One region of the Thermus sp. KWY1 genome, then DNA from elsewhere that is predicted to be linked to it. Evidence: riboswitches for the same ligand, from Rfam matches in the RefSeq annotation. Region 1 holds a riboswitch; the other holds the start of a gene.
What was found. A riboswitch is a leader RNA that binds a small molecule or an ion and turns the genes downstream of it on or off. The one in region 1 is predicted to bind cobalamin.
Positions count from the first base shown of each region.

Region 2: linked by a shared signal. The riboswitch ahead of AC27GT_RS05090 (ABC transporter substrate-binding protein) and the one ahead of AC27GT_RS03400 (acyl-CoA thioesterase) in region 1 are both predicted to bind cobalamin.

Region 1 covers NZ_BAAJPG010000011.1:54,373-59,563, reverse strand. Annotated here, with positions in the region: gene AC27GT_RS03410 (ribonucleoside-diphosphate reductase subunit alpha) at 1-1,538, opposite strand, end outside; gene AC27GT_RS03405 (ribonucleotide-diphosphate reductase subunit beta) at 1,548-2,519, opposite strand; gene AC27GT_RS03400 (acyl-CoA thioesterase) at 2,529-2,894, opposite strand; cobalamin riboswitch at 3,106-3,236, opposite strand; gene AC27GT_RS03395 (glycoside hydrolase family 130 protein) at 3,358-4,404, opposite strand; gene AC27GT_RS03390 (LacI family DNA-binding transcriptional regulator) at 4,478-5,191, shown strand, end outside.
Region 2 covers NZ_BAAJPG010000017.1:85,453-90,643, reverse strand. Annotated here, with positions in the region: gene AC27GT_RS05110 (SDR family oxidoreductase) at 1-202, opposite strand, end outside; gene AC27GT_RS05105 (hypothetical protein) at 287-601, opposite strand; gene AC27GT_RS05100 (ABC transporter ATP-binding protein) at 582-1,334, opposite strand; gene AC27GT_RS05095 (FecCD family ABC transporter permease) at 1,321-2,349, opposite strand; gene AC27GT_RS05090 (ABC transporter substrate-binding protein) at 2,353-3,207, opposite strand; cobalamin riboswitch at 3,340-3,499, opposite strand; gene AC27GT_RS05085 (ROK family transcriptional regulator) at 3,631-4,824, shown strand; gene AC27GT_RS05080 (ABC transporter substrate-binding protein) at 4,781-5,191, shown strand, end outside.

The sequences.
Region 1 (5,191 bases):
GGCGGGGCCTCGGGGTGGATGACCAGGTTGAGGGACTGGCCCTGGTCGATGTACTTCTGCCGGGCGATGGCCAGGTTGACCAGGGTCTTTTGGGAAATCTCGGAGAAGGTCTTGAACACGTCCTTCTCCTCGTCGGAGAGGAAGTCCAGGTGCTGCACGGAGCCGTTATGCTCCAAGATGCTCCGCCACACCTTCTCCTCGTTCTTGCCCTTCGCCTGGAGGAGCTCCTCCAAAAAGGGATTCTTGAAGGCGATTCGGGCCTTTTGCAGGTCCTTGAGGTAGTAGTTGCTGGTGTAGGGCTCGATCGAGGGGGACACCTGTCCCAGGATGAAGGAGCTGCTCTTGGTGGGGGCGATGGCCAGGAGGGTGGCGTTTCGCCTTTCCATTAGGTCGGCCAGTTCGTCCTCCGGATGGCGCTTCCTAAGCCAGCGGCTCGCCTCCTCCGCCTTTTCCCGGATGGTCTTGAAGATGAGGTTGTTAAGGAAAAGGGCCTCCGTGCTCTCCAGGGGAATCCCCTTGGACTGGAGGTAGCTGTGCCAGCCCAAAACCCCGATCCCGATGGCCCGGTACCGCTTGGCGAAGCGCACCGCCCGCTCCATGTAGGGGATGCCCTCCGCCTTCTCGATGAAGTCGTCCAGCACGGAGTCCAGGAAGATGGTGAGGGTTTCCACGGCGTCCGTGTCCTTCCACTCGTCGAAGTGGAGGAGGTTTAGGGAGGAGAGGCAGCACACGAAGCTTTCCTCGGGGCCCGAGGGGAGCATGATCTCGGTGCAGAGGTTGCTGGCATGAATCGTCTTCCCCAGCTTCTTGAAAACCTCCGGGGCCTGGCGGTTGGCGTTGTCCCGGAAGAAGATGTAGGGGATCCCCACCTCGGTGCGGCTTTTGAGTACCTTAGCCCACCTTTCCCGTTTCTCCCTGTCCCCGGCGATGGCCTCCTCCAACCAGGCATCCCCCACGGAAACCCCCCAGAAGAGGGACTGGATCTCCCCTCCTTCCCGCTGGATCTTGAACCACTCCTCGAGGTCCGGGTGCTCGATAGGGAGGTAGGCGGCGCACTGCCCCCGCCGGGTGGAACCCTGGTTGAACACCTCGATCACCCGGTCGAAGAGAGAAGCAAAGGCGTAGGAACCATTGCTTTCCCCGTTGTCCCGGATGGGGGCTCCCCTGGGGCGAAGGGCCCCCAGGTAAACCGAGGTGCCCCCACCCTGTTTGCTCATCATGCTGATCTCCGCCACCGCCCTCAGGATGGAGGCGGTGTCGTCTTCCACGTAGGTGCCGTAGCAGGAGATGGGGAGACCCCGCTTGAGGCCGTAGTTGGCCCAGATGGGGGTGGCCAAGGAGTACCAACCCTTGGCCATGTACTCCTCGAACTTGCGGGAGAAGCCCTCGATGCGGGTCAGGGCCTCCGCCCGGTCGGCGATCTCCTTCACCCTTTCCTCCAGCGTCACCCCAGGGAGAAGGTAGCCCCGGCTCATGTAGAGCCTCGTCCATTCATTGGCCCAGTACCAGGGCCGGTATTCCCGCTTGGTCTTGGTCATCCTTCCCTCCTAGAAAAGGCTTTCCGGGTCGTAGCTCTGCACCCTGCGGGCGTAGGCCACGCTCCTCTTGTTGAAGAAGTCCACTTCCTTGTCCGCCAAAAGCTCCAGGTCAAACCACTCCGTATCCCTTAGGCACTCCTTCCGCACGGGGAAGGGCGCGGGCAGGCCGTGGAGGGAAAGAACCTGGTTGTACCGCCACTTAAGGAACTCCAGGACCTCCTCTCCCCTCACCGCCTCGGTGTCCCCCCGGGCGAAGATCCACTCCAAAAGGGCCTCCTCCGTGCGAAAGAAGGCCTCTACCCTATCCAGGGCCTCCTCGGTAAAGGAGGGCCCGAAGAGGTCCGGCCGCTCTCCCCTAAGGATCCTGAGGAGCTCTACCCCAAAGAGGCCGTGCAGGTTTTCCTCCTTACTGGTGGCCTCGATGGCGTTGGAGATCCCCTTGAAGCGCCCAAGGCGCTTGTTCAGGGCCATAAGCACGTAGAACTGGGAGAAAAGGGAGGCGTGTTCGGTGAAGGCAGAAAAGAGAAGGAGGGCGAGGGCGTGACCCCTCAGGTTGCCTCGGAAGGCGGATCCCAGGACCTCGGTTAAGTGGCGGTGCCGTTCCCCTAAGGCGGTCTCCTCCTCCAAGGCCTGGGCAAAGCGGTCCTCGAGGGCCAGGAGATCCAAAAGGTGGGCGTAGGCGTTGGCGTGACGCACCTCGCTTTCGGCGAAGGTCATGCCCACCTCGGCCACCTCTGGCTTCGGGAAGACCTCGTAGGTTCGGGCCCAGAAGAGCTTCACGGAAAGCTCCACCTGGGAGATGGCAAGAAGGGAGCGCTCCACCAACGAGCGCACCTCAGGGCCCGCCAGGGCGTAGTCCTGGACGTCTGCCGCATAGCTGAACTCCGTGTGGAGCCAGTAGCTGTGCCGGATGGCGTCCCGGTAGGCTAAAAGCCTCGGATACTCGTAGGGACGGTAGTGGGGCCTAGGATCCGTGAGCATGGTGTCCCCCTAAGCCACGGGCTCCAAAGGCGGAACGAAAACGGGACGCCCCTCCCCATCCACCGCCACCAGCACGAACCCACCCTTAGCCGCCAGATAGGCTTCCTTACCTGACTCAATGGGTTCCACCCACATCTCCACCTCTACCCGCATGGAGGTGCGGCCCACCTCCACCACCCGTGCCACCAGCTCCACGATGGAGCCCAGGGGCACGGGGCGCTTGAAGTCCACCGCATCCGAGTGCACCGTCACCACCTTGCGCCTGGCGTGGCGGGTTGCCGCCACGAAGGCTGCCTGGTCCATCCAGGCCATGGCGGTGCCGCCAAAAAGGGTCCCGTAATGGTTGGTTTCCCCAGGGAAAACCGGGTAGACCATGCGCGTTTCCTTCACCACGGACCTCCGAGGGCCGTCTTTGGGCCCGTAAAAGCTAAGCCATCCCTTCTACCTGCCCAAGGGGAATAACCCCGCGCTGGGCAAGAACTTGCCTAAGGTCGCCTGGCCCAAGGACCTTGGGCCACCGGGTTTTGGGGGATTAGGAGTCTAAGGTCCCACAGGCATCACCACCTTCACCCTTGCCTCGAGGGCTACGGGGTAAGGCCGCGAAGCGGGTACTCGGGCTTCCGGACAAAGCCGGTTACCGTTGCGGGACAGCGCCGGACTTTCACCGGACTTCCCCCACCGCCGGCTGGCGTCCAGGCCTGTCGGCCTGGCATCGCGGCCGGGACACCCTAAGTATTGGGTGTCCTACTCAGGAGGCTACAACTTGTTGGGGAAAACCGTCAATACCCTGCGCCGGTTTTCCCGGTTGCCTGATCGCAGACTTTTGTGGTGCAGTCCATTACAGGGGCGTGAGCCGCACGAGCACCTCCTGCCAAGGGGCGGTGAAAACACCCACGGCGTAGTCCCCTACCCCACCCACGAAAACCAATTCGTCCCCGTGCAGGAAGAGACCGTTGCCGTACAAGGTAAACGGCCGGTCCCCGTACGTTTCCACAAGACCCTGAGGGGCCAAAAGGTAGGAGGACAGAGCAAGAAGTTCACCGTCGCCCGAAAGCAATGCGAAACCGTGGCGATAGGACAAGTCCCGGCGGAGGATGCCGTGGTAGGCCACCAAATAGGTTCCATCCCCCAAGGGGTAGGCATTGGTGGACCACCCCACCTTGAACTCAAAGGATTCTGGGGCCAGGATGGGTTCCAACTGGTCGATGGAGAGGTGGTTCCAATCCAACCGCCCCCGCCAACCCATGTCTGGAACTCCGGGAAGGCTGGGCCTTAGAAGAACGGCATTCCCCTGGAGTAACGTGGCCCCCTTAGCCGGCAAAAGGAGGCTCTTTCCTGCCGGGCCTATTCGCACCAATCCCTTGCGCCGGAGCTTTAGGTCCGGATCGAACTCGGCCAGGGCCAAGGCTGGGAAAAAGACATCCTTGTGGTCGGTGAGGCGAGCTTCACCCAACTTGCCCACGCCGGTATAGAAGAGGAGGAAGCCTGCACCCCAGGCGTGGGCCCGGGGATCCTCGCATCCCCTCGAGGCCTCCCAGACTTCGGTTGGGTAAAGGACGATCTCCACCGGCAAAGGGTCAGGCAACTGACCGGCGAGCAGGTCTTCCAGGGGAAGGGCCACGTACCCCACGCTGGAGGCGTAGCCGTAGTAATCGAAGATCAGACGTACAAAAAGGTGTACTACTCCGTCCCTGTACGCTACCCCGGGGTTAAATACCGCCAGGGGTTTCCCCCTCAAGTGGTTCACCACCTTCACCCGCTCCGGGGAAAGGTAAAAGCGCCGGGCAAACACGTCCTCCGTTTTCTCAATCCGGAAGCCTTGCCTTTGGGCCAAGAACGTTTCCGCCTTGGCCCTCAAGGTTTCCTCCAGCTCGGATATTCCCATGTCCCTATCCTAGCGGGGCAACCTTGGCTTGACGCGGGCCGGGTCCTGGGTTAAGCTGTGGAAAACGTTTACGATGGAGACCAGAAAGAAGCTGACGATAAAGGAAATCGCTAGGCTCGCAAACGTTTCCGTAGGTACCGTAAGCCGAGTCCTCAATGGCCGGCCTGGGGTTAGCCCGGAAACCCGGGCCCGGGTGTTAGAGGTGGTTCGTACCCAGGGTTTCGTTCCCAATGCCGCTGCCAGGGAACTAGTGGGGCAATCCACGGCCGTTGGCCTCCTTCTGGCCCCAGGAGTGCGGCGCTATACACCCTACTTTACCCTCCTGCTGGAAGCCCTCTCCGAGGAGGTGTGGCGCCTGGGTTTGCGGGTGATGGAGGTTGCCACGGATACCCGCGGCCTGCCTTTAGAGAAGGCAAGGGCGTACCTCTTACTGGGTGCTCATGACCACGACCCCCGTATCGAAACCCTACGAAAGGACAACGTACCCTTTGTGCTCATCGGCTGTTATCCCGGAACCTTCTGGGTAGCCCCAGACGATGAGGAGGGGGGCTATAAGGCCACCCGACACCTGTTAGAACTGGGTCACCGGGACATTGCTCACCTTACGGGGCATTTACATCACCAGGCGGGAAGGGAGCGGCTTCTTGGGTATAAGAGGGCCCTTCTGGAAGCGGGGCTAACGTGGCGCCCGGAGCTGGTTCTGGACGGCAACTTTGATGCCCTCCATGCCTACCGGGCGGTGAGGCGGGCATGGGAGGGGGGCTTGCGTTTCTCGGCTCTTTTTGCC
Region 2 (5,191 bases), on a different contig from region 1:
ATCCCCTCTCCACGGAAAGCGGGTCGGCCACGTTCATGGGAAGGGCCAAGGCCCCCGTGGCCGCCGCCGCCTCCCTTAGGGGCTCCTCCTCCAGATCGCAGGCCACCAACCTGGCCCCCTCCTGGGCAAAGAGCTCCAGGGTAGCCCGGCCGATCCCGTGGGCCGCTCCCGTGATCAGCACCACCTTGTCCTTTAGCCGCATCCGCCACCTCCTGTGTCTGGCGACCGAACGGTCGGTAAGTTCACCCTACCCCGTGGCGGGGTTTCCGTCAAGGGCTTCTTGGCCTCACCCCAGCCGCCAGGCGTAGTAAGGGGTTTCCACAAAGGCCGGGGGCCCTCCCAGATACACCCTGAGCCCCGGAAGGATCAGGGTCTCCCCCTCCCACTCAAAGGCCAGGGGGTCCACCGGCAAAGGGTAGTGGAGAACCCCTTCCCGGGGCAGGCCAAGCCGCAGGCGCTCGGGCAGGGAAAGCTTACCCACCAGGAGGTAACGGGCCCTCTTGGGTCCGGATTCCGTGTAAAAGGCCACCTCCTCCCCTAGGTCCAGGAGGAAAGCCCGGCCACGGATGTAGAGCCTGGCCCTATCCGTCCAGGTAGACATGGGGCCTCCCCATGAGGTGGGCCACCCGCACCCCTGGGCCGTAGAGGTTTTGCAGAAGGGCTTCCGTGAGCACCGCCTCCGGCCTCCCTTCCGCCAAAAGCCGTCCCCCTTTCAACACCGCCACCCGTCCGGCCAAAGCCGCCTGGTTGGGGTCGTGAAGGACGGAAAGAATCCCCATCCCCTTGGCAACCAGGTTTTGGAAGAGAGCAAGAAGCCCACCCTGGTATTCCAGGTCCAGGAAGGTGGTGGGCTCGTCCAGAAGGAGGTAGCGGGGCCTCGCCGCCAGGGCCCGGGCCAGAAGAACCCGCTGGCGTTCCCCGCCGGAAAGGCTACCCAGGTACCGGCCCCGGAAACGGGAAGCCCCCGTAACCTCCAAAGCCCACTCCACCGCTTCCACATCCTCCCACCCCTCGCGCCCCCAAAGGCCCAGGTGGGGAAGCCTTCCTAAGCGCACCACCTCCTCCACCAAGAGCCCCTCCGGGTAGGGGCCTCCCTGGGGCAGGTAGGCGAGGAGCCGGCCCCGGGCATAGCTTCCATAACCCCGAAGGGGCTTTCCCTCCAGAAAGACCCCCCCTGCCCTGGGCCGGAGGAGCCCCGCCATAACCCTCAGAAGGGTGCTCTTCCCCGATCCATTGGGGCCCAAAAGGGCCACCCACTCCCCCGGCCTTACGGCCAGGTCCACCCCTAAGAGGGCATAGGGCCCCACGATCCCCTTGGCCTCAAGCCCTTCCACGCCGCCTCCACATCAGGTACAGGAAGAATGGCCCCCCAAGAAGAGTGGTCACCACCCCCACGGGAAGCTCCGCCGGCCGGGTAAGGGTGCGGGCCAGGAGGTCCGCCAGCGTTAGGAGAACCGCCCCGCCTAGGGCAGAAGCAGGCAGAAGCAACCGGTAATCCTCGCCCAAGAGGCGCCGGAGGAGATGGGGGGTAATCAGGCCCACGAAGCCGATGATCCCCGCCTGGGCCACGGCAGCAGCCACCAACAGGCTTGCGGCAAGGAGGAGGAGGAGTTTCAGGCCCTCGAGGGGTAGCCCCATGCTCCGGGCCACCTCCTCCCCCAGCTGGAGGGCGTTCAACACCCGCCCCAAAAGCAACAGCGGGGGAAGCGCCAGAAGGAAAAAGAGGACCATGGCCTTCACCGAAGGCCAGCCCATGAAGGCCAGGTTGCCCAGGGTGTAGGCGAAGACCGCCCGCACTCGGTCGGCGTCCTGCATCATCAGGTAGGTGGTGGCCCCGGTCAAAACGCTCCCCACCACCACCCCCGCCAGGACCAGCTCCCCCGTCCGGGCCGCGCCCCCTGCCAGAACCAGGGTGAGGAAGGTGGCGGAGAGGGCCCCGAGGAACCCGAAGAGGGTGGCGGAAAGGGGAAGGCTTTGGAAGATGGCCTGCTGGGCAAAGGCGGGGGCCAGGCCCCCCAGCAAGCTGGCCAGAAGGGTCACGGCGAAGGCTGCTCCCGCCGCCGAGCCCATGAGGTAGGGGTCGGCCAGGGGATTGCGGAAAAGCCCCTGGAAGCTGGCCCCCGCCACCCCCAAGGCCGCCCCCACCAGCATCCCCCCCAGAACCCTGGGGAGCCGCATCTCCGTGACGATGGGATTCTCCTTTAGGCCCAAAAGGGCTTGGAGCACCTCGCCCGGCGGTAGGCTCACCGCCCCCATGGCTACCCCCAGCACCAGGGCCAGGAGGAGCAGGAGGAGGAGCCAGAAAAAGACCAGGCTCCGCCTAAGGGCCAGGGGGAGGGCCCGGGTCATGGCCTAGCGCCCGTGGAAGCAATCCACCAGAAGCCTAAGCCCCTGGGCCACCCGGGGGCCTGGACGGGAGAGGAGGCTATCCTGACCCCCGGTAAACACGCAGATGCGCCCTGTCTGCACCGCCTTCACCCGGCTCCAGCCAGGCCTGGCCCGGATGGTTTCCAGGGCACCCGGGTAGGTGGCCACGATCACCTCGGGGTTCTTCTCCACCACGAACTCGGGGGCGATCTTGGGGAAAAGGCCCAGCTCCTTGGGGATGATGTTCACCCCCCGGGCCTTTTGGATCAGGACCCCGATGAAGCTCTCCGGACCCACGGTGTAGGGGGTGGGGTCGATCTCGTAGTAAACCCGGGGCCGGGTCGGGGCCTTGGCCGCCCGGGACTCCTCCTGGTACACCTCCCGCTGAATCTGGGCCACCAGGCGCTCCGCCTGGGCCTCGAGGCCAAGAAGCCTCCCCAGGGTGCGGGTGGTGCGGAAGATGTCCTCGTAGGTCTCGGTGCGCACCGCATACACCGTTAGGCCCGCCCGCTCCAGGGTTTCGTACAAACGCCCGTACTTGGAAACCAGAACCAGATCCGGCTTCAGGGAGACGATGAACTCGGGGTTGGGATTGTAAAGCCCCCCCGCCTTGGGCAGGGCCTTCACCCTCTCGGGCCAGTCGGAGTAGTCGTCGGTGGCCACGATGCGGTCGCAAGCCCCTAGGGCGCAGACCGTTTCCGTCACCGAGGGCAACATGGTGACGATCCGTTTGGGCGGTGCCTTGACGGTAACCGTGCGCCCAAGGTCGTCGGTGACCGTCAAGGGGAAAGCCAAGGCCAAGGCCCAAAGAGCTGCCAGGAAGACCAGTATCCTTCTCATACCTACCTCCCTAAGGCCGCTAGGGCCAGGCCCGGGGGAGGTAGGGAAAACCCCTGCCGGAAAGCGGCAGGGGCGCAAATGGCTTTGCAAACCCCCATCGCTCCCCCATCCGCGTGAGGTGCCCGCCTCGGGGTCTGGCGGGCGGCCCTGGCAGGTATTCGGGCTTCCGGCCTGCGAAGCTTAAGCCCAAAGCGTGGCCGGTTACCGTTGCGGGACAGCGCCGGACTTGCACCGGACTTCCCCACTTTAAGCCTGGACTACGCGCCCAGGCACCAGGGCAACGGACCTGGCTTTGAGGCCCTAGCGGGCCTTAAGGCCAGGCTAAGCCTAACGGGGCAAAAAGGCAAGGGCTTGACACATCCGGGGACGGGTGATTTACTTAGTCCCGAGAACGAACTAAAGGGCCAAGGGAAAGGAACTGGGATGCGCAAAGGGGACACGCAGGAAATCCGCAGGCTCAACCGCCGGGCCATCCTGGCCCACCTGAGGCGGGGCCCCCTTACCCGGGCGGACCTTTCCCGGCTTACCGGTTTGGCTAAAAGCGCGGTAAGCCGCCTGGTGGATGAGCTTTTACAGGAGGGCCTTCTGGAGGAAGGGGCCTTTACCTCTCCCCCCGTGGGCCGGCCCGGCACCCTCTTGCACCTGCGCCCTGGCGTCCGCTTTGCCCTAGGCGCGGAACTGGGGGTGGAGGAGACCGTCCTTCTGGCCCTGGACTGGCGGGGAGAGGTTCTATGGGCCAGGGAATGGAGCCACCCCCGGGAGGCCGGTCCCAGGGAACGCCTGGAACGGCTTCTGCAGGAAATTCTTCCCCATGTACCGGGGCCCTTGGGCCTGGGGTTCACCCTGCCTGGGGTGGTGGTGGAGGACCGGCTCCTCCTGGCCCCCAACCTGGGCTGGAAAAACCTGGACCTGCGGCCCCTGCTCTCCCACTTTCCCCTGCCCACGGCCTTGGAAAACGATGCCAAGGCCTCGGCCCTGTCCGAGGTCTTCTTTCACGGCGAGGCTAACCTCGCCTACCTGGTGCTCAGCACGGGCTTGGGAATCGGGGTGGTATCGGATAGCCGGATCCTGCGGGGAGCGGGTGGGGCCGCTGGGGAGCTGGGCCACTGGCTCGGCCAGGGGCACAAGCCCTGCGCCTGCGGCCGGGTGGGATGCTTGGAAACCGAACTGGGCCTCGGTGCCCTCTTGGAGCACTACCGGTCCCTGGGCGGAAAGGCAGGGGACCTCGAGGCCCTGCTCCAGCAGGCCAAGCAGGGGGAGGCTTTGGCCCTCGAGGCCATCCACCACTTGGGTGAGGCCTTGGGACGCTTCCTGGCCAACCTGGCTGTGGCCTACGACCCGGCCCGGGTGGTCATAGGGGGCAAGGCGGCCGAGTTCTTCCCCTACCTGGAGCAATCCTTGCGCCAGTCCTTGGCGGCCCATGCCTTCCTGGAAGCCCATCGTTCCTTGCCCGTGCAACCTTCCCTTTATGGTCACCTGGCCCCGGCGGTGGGTGGGGCCAGCCTCTTTTTGGTGAGGTTTTTCGAGCTGGGCGGCCTGTGGGCGGAAAGCCCACGTCGCAATGGAGGTAGGTATGAGGAAGTGGCTTTTGGCGATCGGCGTGGCCTTGGGGCTTAGCGCCCTGGCCCAGACGGGCAAGCTGGAGATCTTCTCCTGGTGGGCGGGAGACGAAGGCCCGGCCCTCGAGGCCCTCATCCGGCTTTATAAGCAAAAGTATCCCGGTGTGGAGGTCATCAACGCCACGGTTACCGGCGGGGCAGGGGTGAACGCCAAGGCGGTCCTGAAGACCCGCATGCTGGGCGGTGACCCGCCCGACACCTTCCAGGTGCACGCCGGGCAGGAACTCATCGGCACCTGGGTGGTGGCCGACCGCATGGAGGACCTCACCAGCCTCTTCCGGCAGGAGGGTTGGCTCCAAGCCTTCCCCAAGGGCCTCATCGACCTCCTCTCCTACAAGGGAGGCATCTGGAGCGTGCCCGTCAAC